Regions from separate parts of the Variovorax terrae genome, predicted to be linked through region 1. Evidence: predicted binding sites of a transcription regulator. Region 1 holds the regulator's gene; each other region holds the start of a gene.
What was found. Region 1 encodes LexA, which represses DNA repair genes until DNA is damaged. Its sites were predicted from a motif close to ACTGTATNNNNATACAGT; they were not measured.

Region 1 (5,265 bases):
GATCACCGCGCGCGCACTGCAGGCACTGGCGGGCTGAGCCCCCTCGAAGCGCCTACGGCGCCTCCCCCCAAGGGGGCGCCACCAGCGGCCCGGCAGAGCCGGTTCCGCGGTGGCCCTGGACTAGGCCGCGAGCCGTGCGACCCACCATGAAATCCACGCCCCGCCTGCCGGGGCGTTTTTCTTTCCGGGGCCGGCCCGGCAGCAACGAATCCCCTTAGCGCAGCAACCCCAGCAGCAGCGCCACGCGCGCCTTCACGGGCGACAGCCCCTGCGAATCGGCGATGGCGTCACCGGGCCTGGGCAGCACGCGCCCGTCGGCGCAGCGCGTGGCGCGCACCACCTTCACGCCGGCAGCCTGCGCGTCGAGCAAAGCGGTTTCGAGTTCATGGTGCAGGCTGCCGTTGCCGGTGCCCGCCGCCACCAGGCCCTGCACGCCGTCCTGCACCAGCGCCCGCACCACGGCGCCGCTGGCGCCGGCATAGTTCATGACGATTTCCACGCGCGGCCAGGTCGCCTCGTTCGCTATCTTTTCGATAGCATCTAATGACCACCCCGCCTGGACCTCTGGCCAATTTCGCGTCAAACGCACAGCGCCTTCCTCGACATAGCCGAGCGGCCCGCCCTCGCCCGAGCTGAAGGCATCGAGCCGGTAGGTGTGGGCCTTGCGAACCTCCAGCGCGCCGTGCACCACGCCCGCGCACACGGCCACCACGCCATGCGCGCCCGCCGTGCGCGCCACGGCTACGGCGTCCAGCAGGTTCTGCGGGCCATCCGGCGAGAGGGCCGTGGCCGGGCGCATGGCGCAGGCCAGCACCACGGGCTTGGCGGCCGCCAGCACCGATTGCAGGAAGTACGCGGTCTCCTCCAGCGTGTCGGTGCCATGCGTGATGACGATGCCCTGCACCTCGGGCTGGGCCAGCCAATGGGCGCAGCGCCGGGCCAGCGCGGCCCAGATGCCGAAATCCATGTCCTTGCTGTCGACCTGCGCCACCTGTTCGGTCAGCAGCGGCACGCCGCGCAGCGCCGGGAGGGCCGCCACCAGCTGCTCCACACCAACCTGCGCAGCGGTGTAGCCGATGTTGTCTCCCGCCGTCGCGGCCGTGCCGGCGATCGTGCCGCCGGTGCCCAGAACCACAATCTTTTGCGCCATCGCTTGCAAACTTTCAAAAACTGGTTAAAAATACAGTTACTGGATATTAAGACAGTGATGTGCCCCCAAGGAGCCGCCATGATCGACCTGCCGCAGTTTCCCGTCAAACTCACCGCCCGCCAGCAGCAGATTCTGGACCTGATCCAGAGCGCCATCGCCCGCACCGGCGCGCCGCCCACGCGGGCCGAGATCGCCGCCGAGCTCGGCTTCAAGTCTGCCAACGCCGCCGAGGAGCACCTGCAGGCGCTGGCGCGCAAGGGCGTGATCGAGCTGGTCAGCGGCACCTCGCGCGGCATCCGCCTCAAGAGCGACACGCTGCGCTCCATCAACGAGTCGCGCATCAAGCAGTTCTCCCTGCCGCTGCCCAGCCTGGCCCAGCTGGCCCTGCCCCTGGTGGGGCGGGTGGCCGCCGGCTCGCCCATTCTCGCGCAGGAGCATGTGGACCAGACCTACTACGTCGAAAGCAGCCTGTTCCAGCGCAGGCCCGACTACCTGCTCAAGGTGCGCGGCATGTCCATGCGCGACGCCGGCATCATGGATGGCGACCTGCTCGCCGTGCAGGCCGGCAAGGACGCCAAGAACGGCCAGATCGTGGTGGCGCGCCTGGGCGACGAAGTCACGGTCAAGCGCTTCAAGCGCAACAAGCACCTGATCGAGCTGCACGCCGAGAACCCCGACTACCAGACCATCATCGTCGAGCCCGGCGAGCCCTTCGAGATCGAAGGCCTGGCCGTCGGCCTGATCCGCAACACCATGCTGATGTAGGCGAGCGAGGCATTCCCATGAAGGCGGCAACGGCGCAGCAGGCCCAGGCCCTGGAGGACATCCCCAACATCGGCCGCGCGATCGCCAGCGATCTGCGGTTGATCGGCATCCACCAGCCGCAGCAGTTGCAAGGCCGGGATGCGCTGGCGCTGTACCGGTCGCTCAACCGCGCCACGCACCAGCGCCAAGATCCGTGCGTGCTCGACACCTTCATGGCTGCGGTCGACTTCATGAACGGTGCAGCGCCCGCGCCCTGGTGGCACTACACGGCGCAAAGAAAGAGCTTGTACAGGGATCTCTAGACAAGAAAATTTCCGCAGCGCCAGGTGGCGGGCGTATGGCAGTCACAGGCCATCACCCTGGCGCAGCGGCTGGTTCAGCAATCCTGCCTGTGTTCAACCTCTGTTTTTGACAATCCGCGAGACAGCGCCCGCCCTTGGCAAGGCCCTGCCCCGCACCGACTGGAAAGGTTTCACATGGGAATCGCATTGTTTGCCGTCAGCGGCCTCTTCTCTCCACTGCAGGCCCTGGCCCACTGGCTCATGCCGGGCGTGGCGCATCCGGCCCGCGCGGGACGCCGGCCCGGCCGGCGCGCCAGCCCGTCTGCTATCAAACCCATAGCAGACAATGACCGCTGCACCTGGACCTCCGCCCCCAAAGCATCCAATCTTCGGATTCACCGGCCGCTGCGCGTGGTGCGCGTGCTCGAAGCCGGCCGCCCGCCGGCGGATGCGGGCCGCATGGTGATCTCGGGCAGCATGGCCGATGTCTGCGCCGAGCTGGACCGGCTTGCCGCGCTCGAAGCCACGCGGCACTGACGCGGTACGCTCAGGCCTGGCTGCCCAGCAGGTAGTCGGTCTTGCCCAGCGCCACGCCGTTGTGCCTCAGGATGGCATAGGCCGTGGTCACATGGAAGAAGAAATTGGGCAGGACCCAATGCTTGAGGTAGGCCTCGCCCTTCATGGTGCGCGTCTTCTCACGGCCGACCGGGAAGGTGATCTCCTTGTCCTCCGTGCCATCGAGCCGCTCGGCGGGCACGCTCTCCAGGTAGGCCAGGGTTTTCTCGATGCGCGCCTTCAGTTCGGGCAAGGTGGCCTCGTTGTCCTCGAACTTCGGCGCCTCCACGCCCGACAGCCGCGCCACGCCGAGCTTGGGGCCGTCGCAGGCGATCAGCACCTGGCGCGTGAACGGCAGCATGTCGGGCGCCAGGCGGCACTGCAGCAGCACGGCAGCATCGAACTTCTTCGCCTCGGCATGGGCCTGCGCCTTGTCCAGGAAATGGCTAAGGTTGCCGAGCATGGATTTGAAAATCGGCAGGCTGGCCGACGACATGGAAATGGACATCTGAAACTCCGGTGTGAATTCTGTACGGATTGAAACCGCGGGGGCGGGCCATGCGCCGAAAAAACTGCATGTGCCAAGGCACAATGATGGCATGAACATTGTGATCCTCGACGACTACCAGGATGCGGTGCGCAAACTCGACTGCGCCGCCCGGCTCGACGCCTTCCCGGCCAAGGTCTACACCAACACGGTCAAGGGGATCGGCCAGCTCTCGGTGCGGCTGAAGGACGCCGACGTGATCGTCCTGATCCGCGAACGCACGCACATCACGCGCGCGCTGATCGAAAAACTGCCCCGGCTCAAGCTGATCGCGCAGACCGGCAAGGTCGGCCCCCATGTCGACGTGGCGGCCTGCAGCGAGCGCGGCATCGCGGTGGCCGAGGGCGTGGGCTCGCCGGTGGCGCCGGCTGAGCTGACCTGGGCCCTGATCATGGCGTCCGTGCGCCGCCTGCCCCAGTACATCGCGCACCTCAAGCATGGCGCCTGGCAGCAATCGGGCCTCAAGGCCGCCTCGATGCCGCCGAACTTCGGCCTCGGCACCGTGTTGCGCGGCAAGACGCTGGGCATCTGGGGCTACGGCAAGATCGGCCAGCTGGTGGCGTCCTACGGCCGCGCCTTCGGCATGCATGTGCGGGTCTGGGGCCGCGAGGCCTCGCGCGAGAAAGCCGCCGGCGACGGCTACCAGGCCGCCAGCAGCCGCGCGGCCTTCTTCGAGGAGTGCGACGTGCTGTCCGTGCACCTTCGGCTCAACGACGAGACGCGCGGCATCGTCACGCTGGAAGACCTGTCGCGCATGAAGCCCACGGCGCTGTTCGTGAACACCTCGCGCGCCGAACTGATCGAGACCGACGCCCTGATCGCGGGCCTCAACCGCGGCCGCCCGGGCCTGGCCGCCATCGACGTGTTCGAGAGCGAACCGATCCTGCAAGGCCACGCCCTGCTGCGGCTGGAGAACTGCATCTGCACGCCGCACATCGGCTATGTGGAGCAGGACAGCTACGAGCTGTATTTCAGCGCGGCTTTCGATAATGTGGTCAACTTCATCAAGGGAACGCCAACCAACATCGTCAATCCTGGGGCCTTGCAGGTTCGTCGTTGAGCGCAGCCAGTTCGGTTGCTGTATTTCTCATGCCAGCAACCGGAGATCCGATGGACACCACAGGCACGACTGCCCGACAACCGCCGCTGCCCGGCGTGCTCTGGGCGCTGCTGCTCGGCAACTTCGTCATCGGCACGGGCGTGATGGTCGTGCCCGGCACCCTCAATGAACTCAGCAGCTCGCTGAACGTCCCCGTGGCCACGGCCGGCCAGCTGATCTCGGCCGGCGCGCTGGTCATGTGCCTGGGCGCGCCGCTGCTGGCCGCCGTGGTGGCGGGCTGGGACCGCCGCCGCCTGCTGACGCTGTCGCTGCTCTGGTACGGCGTGCTGCATCTGCTGTGCGCGGCCATGCCGAGCTTCGGCACCCTGTTTCCGGTGCGCGTGCTGGCCGTCATCTCGCCGGCCATCTTCACGCCACAGGCCGCGGCCTGCGTCGGCCTGCTGGTGCCGCCGGCGCAGCGCGGGCGGGCCATCACCTTCGTCTTCCTCGGCTGGTCAGTGGCCTCGGTGCTGGGCTTGCCGCTGGCCGCCTGGATCGGCGGCAGCCTGGGCTGGCGCAGCGCCTTCGCGCTGGTCGGGCTGATGAGTTTTGCCAGCATGGCCTGGGTCTGGCGCGCCATGCCCGACGGCATCCGCCCACCCGCCCTGTCGGCGGCAGCCTGGCGCGAGACGCTGCGGTCGCGCGCGCTGATGCTGTGCGTGGCGGTCACCGTGCTGTACTCGGCCGGGCAGTTCGTGCTGTTCTCCTATTTCGCGCCCTACTACAAGGCCCGCCTCGATCTGTCGCCGCTCCAGCTGAGCCTGCTGTTCGCCTGGTTCGGCGTTTTCGGCTTCATCGGCAATGTCTGGATGTCGCGCAACATCGACCGGCTCGGCACCGCGCGCGCCGTGATGATCAGCATCGCCGG
Region 2 (5,265 bases), 780 kb from region 1:
GCCACGGCCCCCTGCCGAGGGCGGGCCAGCCCGCCGAGCACCGCCAGCAGGTGCGCTCCGACGGCCTCGACCGCGTAGCCGCCCTCCTGCACCAGCAGGCAGGGCAGGCCCAGCGCGGCCAGGCTGCGGCCGATGGCGGTGAATTCGTCCGTGCCCAGCGAGAAGCTGCAGATCGGGTCGTCGGCGCTGGTGTCGAGCCCGAGCGAGACCACCAGCAGCTCGGGCGCGTAGGCGCTCACGCAGGCCAGCGCCTCGCGCAGGGCCACCAGCCAGTCGGCGTTGCTCGTGCCGGCCGCCAGCGGCAGGTTGAGGTTGCAGCCCAGGCCCGCGCCTTCGCCGCGCTCGTCGGCATGGCCGAGGTAGAACGGGTACTCGGTCAGCGGGTCGCCATGGAGGCTCACGAACAGCACGTCGCTGCGGTCGTAGAACAGGGCCTGGGTGCCGTTGCCGTGGTGGTAGTCGAGGTCGAGCACGGCCACGCGCGCCGCGCCGCCGTCGAGCGCGGCCTGCGCCGCCACGGCCGCGTGGTTGACGAAGCAGTAGCCGCCGAAGAAATCGCGCCCCGCATGGTGGCCCGGCGGACGCGTGAGCACGTAGGCGCTGGCGCCCGCCCCTTGCCCGGCCAGTGCGTCCAGCCCGCTGAGCGCGGCCTGGGCGCCCCAGTAGGCGGCCTCCCAGGCGCCGGCGGTCAGCGGCGTGCCGTTGTCCATGGAGTACAGGCCGAGCTGGCCCGAGAAATTGCGCGGCTCGATGTCGTGGCGCAGCGTGCGCACCGGCCAGACCGCCGGAAACGCCTCGCCCGTGCCGCCCAGCGCTTGCCACTGCGCGTAGGCGCCCTGCAGGAAGCGCAGGTAGGCCGGGCTGTGCACGCGCTCGAGCGGCGCCAGGCCGTGGTCGCGCAGGGGCCGCTCCGTGCCCAGGCCGCTGTGCTGCAGCGCCTGCCACAGTTGCGCGGCGCGTTCGGGCCGGTCCACGGCAGGCACCAGCCGGCCGCGGAAAAATTCCTGCTGCGGCGCATGGGCGGCGTGCCTTGCGTTGTAGACGATGTTCATGCGGGGCGGTTCTCGCGTGCGCTCAGATGTCGACGTCCACCGCGTCGCCGTGCAGCTCCATGAGCTCGCGGCGGGCGGCGGCTTCGCCCTTGCCCATGAGTTTGGTGATCAGGTTCTCGGTCTGGCCGAAGTCCAGGCTGCCGAGCTGCACCGGCAGCAGGCGGCGGGTGTCGGGGTTGAGCGTGGTTTCCCACAGCTGCCCCGCGCTCATCTCGCCCAGGCCCTTGAAGCGGCTGATGCTCCAGCTGCCTTCGCGCACGCCTTCCTTGCGCAGCTTGTCCAGGGTGGCCGCCAGCTCGCCTTCGTCCAGCACATAGACCTTGGAGGCGGGCTTCTTGCCGCGTGCCGGCGCATCGATGCGGAACAGCGGCGGGCGCGCCACGAACACGTGGCCGGCCTCGATCAGCTTGGGGAAATGCCGGAAGAACAGCGTCAGCAGCAGCACCTGGATGTGCGAGCCGTCGACATCGGCATCGCTCAGGATGCAGACCTTGCCGTAGCGCAGGCCGGACAGGTCGGGCGTATCGTTCGGGCCATGCGGATCGACGCCGATGGCCACCGAGATGTCGTGGATCTCGTTGTTGGCGAACAGCCGGTCGCGCTCGACCTCCCAGGTGTTGAGCACCTTGCCGCGCAGCGGCAGGATGGCCTGGCTCTCCTTGTCGCGGCCCATCTTGGCGCTGCCGCCGGCGGAGTCGCCCTCGACCAGGAAGACTTCGTTGTGGCTGGTGTCCTTGCTCTCGCAGTCGGTCAGCTTGCCGGGCAGCACGGCCACGCCCGAGCCCTTGCGCTTCTCGACCTTCTGGCCGGCGCGCTGGCGCGTCTGCGCGGCCTTGATGGCCAGTTCGGCCAGCTTCTTGCCGTAGTCGACGTGCTGGTTGAGCCACAGCTCGAGCGCCGGGCGCACGAAGCTCGACACCAGGCGCACGGCGTCGCGCGAGTTCAGGCGCTCCTTGATCTGGCCCTGGAACTGCGGGTCGAGCACCTTGGCGCTCAGCACGTACGAGGCGCGCGCGAACACGTCCTCGGGCAGCAGCTTCACGCCCTTGGGCAGCAGCGAATGCAGCTCGATGAAGCTCTTCACCGCGTTGAACAGGCCGTCGCGCAGGCCGCTTTCGTGCGTGCCGCCGGCGCTGGTGGGAATGAGGTTGACGTAGCTCTCGCGCACCGGCTGGCCGTCTTCGGTGAAGGCCACGCACCAGTCGGCGCCCTCGCCTTCGGCGAAGTTGTCGGCGTTCTTGTCGGCATGGCCGCTGCCTTCGAACAGCGGGATGACGGGGTCGCCATTGAGCGTCTGCACCAGGTAGTCGCTCAGGCCGCCCTTGTAGAGCCACTGCTGCGTTTCCCTGGTCTTCTCGTTGACCAGCGTGACGCTCACGCCAGGCATCAGCACGGCCTTGCTGCGCAGCAGGTGCGTGAGTTCGCCCATGGGCAGCGCGGCGGTTTCGAAATACTTGGCATCGGGCCAGGCGCGCACGGTGGTGCCCTGCTTGCGCTCGCCGGCCTCGAGCTTGCGCACCTCGAGCGGCTCGATCACGTCGCCGCCGCTGAAGGCCAGCCTGGCGGCCGAGCCCTCGCGGTGCGTCACCACCTCGAGCCGCTTGGACAGCGCGTTGGTCACCGACACGCCCACGCCATGCAAGCCGCCCGAGAAGCTGTAGGCGCCGCCCGAGCCCTTGTCAAACTTGCCGCCGGCGTGCAGCCGGGTGTAGACCAGCTCGACCACCGGCGCCTTTTCTTCGGGATGCAGGCCGAAGGGAATGCCGCGGCCGTCGTCCTCGACGCTGACCGAGCTGTCGGCATGCAGCGTGACCTTGATCTTCTTGCCGTGGCCCGCAAGCGCCTCGTCGGCCGCGTTGTCCAGCACTTCCTGGATCACATGCAGCGGGTTGTCGGTGCGGGTGTACATGCCCGGGCGCTGCTTGACGGGCTCCAGCCCCTTGAGCACGCGGATCGAACCTTCGGAATAGTCGGAGGGCAGTTTGCCTGCCTGATTCGTAGCCATGGGGCGGATTGTAGTGGCTTGCCGCCCAAACCACTGGATACAAATACAGCCACCTGGCCGGCACACCCCGGAGGCCGCCTGCAGCCTCGGCCCGAAATCGCTACATTCTGCGCATGAGTTCACAACCCAAACAACTGTCGATGGCCCAGCTGCTGGTCTGCGGCGCGGCCATCGTGACCCTGTCCATGGGCATCCGCCACGGCTTCGGGCTCTGGCTCCAGCCGGTGACCCAGGCCAACGGCTGGAGCCGCGAGACCTTCGCCTTCGCCATCGCCCTGCAGAACCTGACCTGGGGCTGCGCCGGCATCTTCGCGGGCATGCTGGCCGACCGCTTCGGCGCCTTCCGCGTCATCATCGGCGGCGCGCTGCTCTATGCGCTGGGCCTGATGGGCATGGCGCATTCGCCCACGCCGCTGCTGTTCGCGGGCACGGCGGGCGTGCTGATTGGCGCGGCGCAGGCCGGCACCACCTACGCGGTGATCTATGGCGTGATCGGCCGCAACGTGGCGGCCGACAAGCGCTCCTGGGCCATGGGCATCGCGGCGGCGGCCGGCTCATTCGGCCAGTTCCTGATGGTGCCGACCGAGGGCTTCCTGATCAGCAGCTTCGGCTGGCAGCAAGCGCTGACGCTGCTGGGCTTCGCCGCCCTGCTCATGGTGCCGCTGGCCTGGGGCCTGCGCGAGCCGGGCTTCGCCGGCGGCGCCGCGCCGCGGCGCGAGCAGACCATCGGCCAGGCGCTGCGCGAAGCCTTCAAGTACCCGAGCTTCCAGCTGCTGATGGCGGGCTACTTCGTCTGCGGCTTCCAGGTGGTGTTCATCGGCGTGCACATGCCCAGCTACCTCAAGGACAAGGGCCTGTCGCCCCAGGTGGCCAGCTACGCGCTGGCGCTGATCGGCCTGTTCAACGTGTTCGGCACCTACATCGCGGGCACGCTGGGCCAGCGGCTGGCCAAGAAGAACATCCTGGCCTTCATCTATTTCGCACGCGCCGTGGCCATCAGCCTGTTCCTGCTGGCGCCGCTGTCGCCGGCGAGCGTCTACCTGTTCTCGGCCGTGATGGGCCTGCTGTGGCTGTCCACCGTGCCGCCCACCAATGCGGTGGTGGCGCAGATCTTCGGCGTGGCGCACCTGTCGATGCTGAGCGGCTTCGTGTTCTTCAGCCACCAGATCGGCAGCTTCATGGGCGTCTGGCTGGGCGGCTACCTGTATGACCGCACCGGCAGCTACGACGTGGTCTGGTACATCGCGATCGCGCTGGGCATCTTCGCGGCCCTGGTCAACCTGCCGGTCAAGGAAAACGCGATCCGGCGCACCGCGCCCCAGGGGGCTTGAAATGAAACACCCCCGAAGCGCCTGCGGCGTGATGCCGCTGCCAGAGGCAGTGGCTCTTCGAGTCCGTCCAGACCTGCGCAGGCAGGTCTGGAGCCGCGGCCTCTCAGCCCCCTCAAGGGGGCTCACCCAGCGGCCCGGCCAAGCCGGTTCCGCGGGTGCACTGGCATGGCCTGCTCCGCGGCCTTTGGAGCCGCTGCGGGCGGCGCGTAGCGCTCATGGAGCGCTGAGATGACAACAGGCCGCAAGCTGCTGGCCTACGGCACCGCGCTGGCGGTGCTGCTGGCAGTGTTTGCCCTGTACACGCGGCCCGACTTCCTGGTCACACTCGCCAACCAGGTCTGGGCCTGCTTTTAGGGCCTGGTTCAGACGTTTTTGGCCTGAGGTCCAGGCAGATAGGTCATTTCCTGCTATGAAAACCATAGTGATCACCGGTGCGTCGGATGGCATCGGCGCCGAGATGGCGCGGCAACTGGCGCGCACGCACGGGGCCGGCGCGGCCCTGGTGCTGGCGGCCCGCAACGAGGAGGCGCTGCAGGCCGTGGCCGCGCAATGCCGCGAGCTGGGCGCGCAGGTGCTGGTGGTGAAGACCGACGTCTCGGTCGAGGCCCAATGCCGCGCCCTGATCGCGGCCGCCATGCAGGCCTTCGGCCGGCTCGATGCGCTCATCAACAACGCGGGCGTGTCGGCCCAGGCGCTGTTCTCGGACGTGCGGGCCGAGGACCTGGCCTGGTACGAGAACCTGATGCGCGTCAACCTGTGGGGCAGCGTCTGGTGCACCCACGCGGCGCTCGCCCACCTGAAGGCCACGCGCGGCCAGATCGTCGCCGTGTCTTCGCTGGCCGGCCTGATGGGCGTCCCGGGGCGCACCGCCTACAGC
Region 3 (5,265 bases), 730 kb from region 1:
ACGAGCATCCCGCCCCGGCGCCTGGGCGGCTCGCGCCCAGCGCCTCCCCCCTCGCCACTGCGGAGTAACACCATGATCCTGCATGAACTCATCAACTACGACACGCTGCGCATGATCTGGTGGCTGCTGCTGGGCGTGCTGCTGATCGGCTTCGCCGTGACCGACGGCTTCGACCTGGGCACCGGCATGCTGCTGCCGTTCGCCGCGCACGACGACATCGAGCGGCGCGTGGTCATCAACACCATCGGCCCGGTCTGGGAGGGCAACCAGGTGTGGCTGATCCTTGGCGGCGGCGCCATCTTCGCGGCCTGGCCGCAGCTCTATGCCGTGTCGTTCTCGGGCTTCTACCTGGCCATGTTCGCCACCCTCGTGGCGCTGATCCTGCGGCCCGTGGCCTTCAAGTTCCGCAGCAAGCGTGAAGGCGCGCGCTGGCGCGCGAGCTGGGACTGGATTTTGTGCGTGGGCGGCTTCGTGCCCGCGCTGATCTTTGGCGTGGCCGTGGGCAACGTGCTGCAGGGCGTGCCGTTCCGGATCGAGTCCGACATGCGCATCTTCTACGAAGGCACGTTCTTCGGCCTGCTCAATCCGTTTGCCGTGCTGTGCGGACTGGTGTCGGTGGCGATGCTGATGCTGCACGGCAGCGCCTGGCTGCAGCTCAAGACGCAGGGGCCGGTGGCCGAGCGCTCGCGGGCCTGGGGCAGCGCGGCGGCGTTGCTGACGGTGGCGCTGTACGCGCTGGCCGGCGTGCTGCTCTGGTTCTTCATCGACGGCTACCGGCTGACCGGTCCGGCCAACATGACCGGCCCCTCCAACCCGCTGCTCAAGGGCGCCGAGCGGCATGCCGGCGCGTGGTTCGCCAACTACGCTGCGCATCCCTGGCTGTGGCTCGCGCCCCTGCTGGGCCTGGCGGGGCCGCTGCTGGCGCTGCTCGGGCTGCGCCTGCGCCGGCCGGTGCTGGCCCTGCTGAGCAGCGCCCTGGGCATCACCGGCATCATCCTCAGCGTCGGCGTCTCGATGTTCCCGTTCATCCTGCCGTCCTCGCTGAACCCGCGCGCCAGCCTCACGGTCTGGGATTCGTCGTCGAGCCACCTGACGCTGTTCATCATGCTGGTGGTGACGGCGATCTTCATCCCGCTGATCGTGGCCTACACCTCCTGGGTCTACAAGGTGCTGTGGGGCAAGGTGGACGAGCAGGCCATCCGCGACGAGCGTGGCCATGCGTATTGAGCCTGGCCCCGCAACGGGTCCGCTCCATGCCGCTGCTGCCCCGCGGGGCTTGAGAAAGGATTGTTGAGATGTGGTACTTCTCCTGGTTGTTGGGCCTGCCCCTGGCGGCGGCCTTTGCGGTGCTCAATGCGATGTGGTTCGAGCTGATGGAGGACGAGGCCATCCGCCACGACAAGATGGACAAGCCCTGAGACCGAAGTTTCAGAGGGTTTTTGCCTGGATGTCCGCGTGCAGCGGTCATCGGGTGCTATTGATTTTGTAGCAATCCCCGAGCGACCGGGGCACTGCGCCGGGGCCGCTCAGCCGCCGAAGACGTGCAGGTTCAGCGGCGTCGGCCGGCCCAGCCAGCTGGCATGCGTGGTGTGGTCCTCGAGGTCGTTGCCGGTCAGTCCGTGCACCAGCACGTCCAGCCCCTGCCGGTGCTGCTCCAGCCAGGCCATCACGGCATCGAACTGCGTGTGGTCGAACGCGAGCTGGCAGCTCCAGTGCGGATGCGGGCCCACGATCTTCTCGTGCACGCGGCCCACCGCCACGCCAAGCTGTTCGCCCGCCGCGTGGCACAGCGCACGCGCCTGTTCCACGGTGGACGGCCCGAAGTAGACATGGGCGTGGTAGTTCGAGTAAAGGTTCTGGGGTCTCGGAATCATGGCTGAGGGTCGATGTGCCGCCGCAGGCGGGCGGCGGCCTGCGGAGGACCGGTCTCGCCCATTGTGCCGCCAAAGCGGCGCCCGCGTTTCAGCGCCCGGCGGGCGCCGGGTTTCTCACCGAAAACTGTCAGAGGAGGTGGGCTGCAAGCCGCTTGCATATTGATGTTCCTTGAATATACTGTATTTATGAACAGTATTTTCTTGAATGCGGAAAGCCGCACATCGGCGGCCCTGGCCAACGACGCGCCGCACCGGGCGCTTGCCGGGGAAGGCACCCGCGATGGATGAAGTCCGCATCCCCGTGCAGGCCCTCAAGGGCCGTGGCGCCGCCTCGCGGCTGGCGCACCGTTTCGAGAAGGACGCGCGCGCCGCGTTCGACGACGGATGGGGCACGCTCGAGGAAGGCGCCATGGCGCCGTTGCCGCCGCTGCAGACCGAGGTGATCTGGGAAGACGCCAGAAGCATCATCACCGGCAACGATTCGCCCGACATCTACTTCGAGCGTTCGATCAACCCCTACCGCGGCTGCGAGCATGGCTGCATCTACTGCTATGCGCGCCCCACGCACAGCTACCTCGGCCTGTCGCCGGGGCTGGATTTCGAGACCAGGATCATCGCCAAGCGCAACATCGCGCAGGTGCTGCGCGCCGAGCTCGCGAGGAAAAGCTACCGGCCCGCCCACCTCGCCATCGGCACCGTGACCGACTGCTACCAGCCGGTGGAGCGCGAGCTGCGCCTCACGCGCGCCGTGATCGAGCTGCTGCACGAAACCCGCCACGCCTTCGGCCTCGTCACCAAATCGAGCGCGGTGGAGCGCGACCTCGACCTGCTGGCGCCGATGGCGGCAGAGCGGCTCGCGGCGGTCTACGTCACCATCACCACGCTCGACGGCGAGCTCGCGCGCAAGCTCGAGCCGCGCGCGGCCGCGCCGCACCGGCGGCTGCGCACCCTGCGCACGCTGGCCGAGCAGGGCGTGCCGGTGGGCGTGAGCGTGTCGCCGCAGATTCCCTTCGTCAACGAGGACATGGAGCAGGTGCTGGAGGCCGCCTGGGACGCCGGCGCGCGCAGCGCCTTCTACAACGTGATCCGCCTGCCGTGGGAGCTGAGCCCGCTGTTCCGCGAGTGGCTGGCGCTGCACTACCCGCTGCGCGCGGACCGCATCATGGCGCGCATCCAGGAGATGCGCGGCGGCAAGGACTACGACAGCGATTTCGCCACGCGCATGAAGGGCAGCGGCCTGTGGGCCGAGCTGATCCGCCAGCGCTTCGAGAAGGCCACGGCCCGGCTGGGCTACAACCGCGCGCGCATCGCGCTCGACCTGCGGGCCTTCCGCCCGCCGGGCGGCGCGGGGCAAGGCCACCTGTTCTGATCGGGTATTGACGCGGGTCAAATTTGGTTGATATTATCAACAAAACAAACCCGTTGGAGACAACCCATGACCCACGACGCCTTCGCTTCCTCCCCCGGCCGCCGCCGCGCGCTGCAGGCCCTGGCCGCCACCGCGGCCGCCGGCCTGGCCTGGCCGCTGCGAGCCCAGGACGCCTTTCCCTCCAAGCCGATCCGCGTGGTCGTGCCGTTCGCGCCCGGCGGCGCGATCGACGTGGCCGTGCGCGCCATGGCCGAGAAGGTGGCCACCCTGCTGAACCAGCCGGTGGTGGTGGACGCCAAGCCCGGCGCCGCCACCATCGTCGGCGCGGATGCCGTGGCCAAGGCCGCGCCCGACGGCTACACGGTGCTCATCACCACCAGCTCCACCACCATCAACAACGCCGCGGTCTACAAGAAGCTGCCCTACGACCCGGCCACCAGTTTCGCGCCCGTGACCATGGTCTCGCTGGGCAGCGTGATGTTCGCCGGCCCGGCCACGGCGCCCTACAGCAACCTCAAGGAATTCGCGGCCTGGGCCAAGGCGCAGAACCGGCCGATCAGCTTCGGCTCCTGGGGCGTGGGCTCCTCCGCACACCTGTTCGGCGAATTGCTGCGCACCCGCTACGGCCTGAACATGCAGCACGTGGCCTACAAGGGCGACGTTGCCGCGCTGACCGACGTGCGCGGCGGCGTGCTCGACACCACCTTCTCCAGCCCGGTCAGCGCGCGGCCGCTGGTGAGGGCCGGCAGCATCAAGGCGCTGGGCATGACCGGCCCGCGCCGCTCGGGCGGCCTGCCCGAGCTGGCCACCTTCGGCGAGCAGGGCTTTGCCGGCTTCGAGCTCGCGGGCTATGTGGCCGTGTACGTGCCTGCCGGCACGCCGCGCCCCGTCATCGACCGGCTCAACAAGGCTTTCGTGGCGGCCATCCGCTCGCCCGACGTGACACAGCGCCTGATCGACCAGGGGCAGGACCCGATCGCCGGCACGCCCGAAGAACTGCAGGCCATCTACAACCACGACTTTCCCCTGTGGACCGGCATGCTCAAGGCCGCCGGCATCCAGCCGGAGTAAACCCGCATGACGCAAGCCACGGCCGACAAGGCCTTTCAGGTGGTGCTGGCCCGCTCGGGCCGCACCGTGGCGGTGGGCGAGGGCGAGAGCATCCTCGATGTGCTGCTGCTCGAGGGGCTCGACGTGCCCAGCTCCTGCCAGCAGGGCATCTGCGGCACCTGCGAGACGCGGGTGCTGGCCGGCACGCCCGACCACCGCGACCTGCTGCTCAGCGACAGCGAGAAGGCCAGCGGCAAGACCCTGCTGATCTGCTGCTCGCGCAGCCATACCGACACCCTGACCCTGGACCTCTGACATGAACGCCCGCCAAGACCCCCGACCGATCATCCCCATCCGCAACGCCTACGAGCTGCCCGCGCCGACCTCGCGCGACGACCTCACGCGCGTGGGCCGCGGCACGCCCATGGGCGAGCTGCTGCGCCGCTACTGGCACCCCGTGGGCCTGTCCACGGACGCTGGCGACACGCCGCGCGAGGTGCAGGTGCTGGGCGAGACGCTGATCCTGTTTCGCGCCGGCAACGGCGAGCCCGGCCTGCTGTACCCGCGCTGCGCGCACCGCGGCACCTCGCTGATCTACGGCAAGGTCGAGGACGACGGCATCCGCTGCTGCTACCACGGCTGGAAGTTCGGCCCGCAGGGCCAGTGCCTGGACCAGCCCTGCGAGCCCGAGGGCGGCAAGATGCGCCACAAGGTGCAGCAGCCAGGCTACTCGGTGGCCGAGCGCTATGGCCTGATCTGGACCTACATGGGCCCGCCGGACCGCCAGCCGGTGCTGCCGCAGTTCGAGCCGCTCGAACACCTGGCCGAGGGCGAGTTCCTGGAAGCCGACGACCAGAGCATCGGCGGCGGCGGCCCGGTGGTGATCGACTGCAACTGGCTGCAGCACTACGAGAACGTGGTCGACCCCTGGCACGTGCTGGTGCTGCACGGCACCTTCTCGGGCGTGCAGTT

Region 2: MMF98_RS05605 (DNA topoisomerase IV subunit B) is a predicted target of LexA. The motif match lies at 3,090-3,107, and genes of this name have one in related genera.
Region 3: MMF98_RS05815 (PA0069 family radical SAM protein) is a predicted target of LexA. The motif match lies at 2,052-2,069, and genes of this name have one in related genera.

What each region holds. Positions count from the first base shown of each region.
Region 1 is NZ_JALGBI010000001.1:1,960,347-1,965,611, forward strand. Features, by position in the region: gene adk (adenylate kinase) at 1-37, shown strand, start outside; gene MMF98_RS09255 (asparaginase) at 215-1,150, opposite strand; gene lexA (transcriptional repressor LexA) at 1,229-1,915, shown strand; gene MMF98_RS09265 (helix-hairpin-helix domain-containing protein) at 1,933-2,217, shown strand; gene MMF98_RS09270 (hypothetical protein) at 2,392-2,733, shown strand; gene MMF98_RS09275 (DUF1993 domain-containing protein) at 2,744-3,259, opposite strand; gene MMF98_RS09280 (D-2-hydroxyacid dehydrogenase family protein) at 3,351-4,358, shown strand; gene MMF98_RS09285 (MFS transporter) at 4,409-5,265, shown strand, end outside.
Region 2 is NZ_JALGBI010000001.1:1,180,528-1,185,792, reverse strand. Features, by position in the region: gene MMF98_RS05610 (histone deacetylase family protein) at 1-1,052, opposite strand, end outside; gene MMF98_RS05605 (DNA topoisomerase IV subunit B) at 1,075-3,057, opposite strand; gene MMF98_RS05600 (MFS transporter) at 3,171-4,388, shown strand; gene MMF98_RS23610 (hypothetical protein) at 4,617-4,742, shown strand; gene MMF98_RS05595 (SDR family oxidoreductase) at 4,798-5,265, shown strand, end outside.
Region 3 is NZ_JALGBI010000001.1:1,233,597-1,238,861, forward strand. Features, by position in the region: gene MMF98_RS05795 (cytochrome ubiquinol oxidase subunit I) at 1-68, shown strand, start outside; gene cydB (cytochrome d ubiquinol oxidase subunit II) at 73-1,227, shown strand; gene cydX (cytochrome bd-I oxidase subunit CydX) at 1,296-1,418, shown strand; gene MMF98_RS05810 (DOPA 4,5-dioxygenase family protein) at 1,527-1,874, opposite strand; gene MMF98_RS05815 (PA0069 family radical SAM protein) at 2,155-3,243, shown strand; gene MMF98_RS05820 (Bug family tripartite tricarboxylate transporter substrate binding protein) at 3,310-4,314, shown strand; gene MMF98_RS05825 (2Fe-2S iron-sulfur cluster-binding protein) at 4,321-4,608, shown strand; gene MMF98_RS05830 (aromatic ring-hydroxylating dioxygenase subunit alpha) at 4,610-5,265, shown strand, end outside.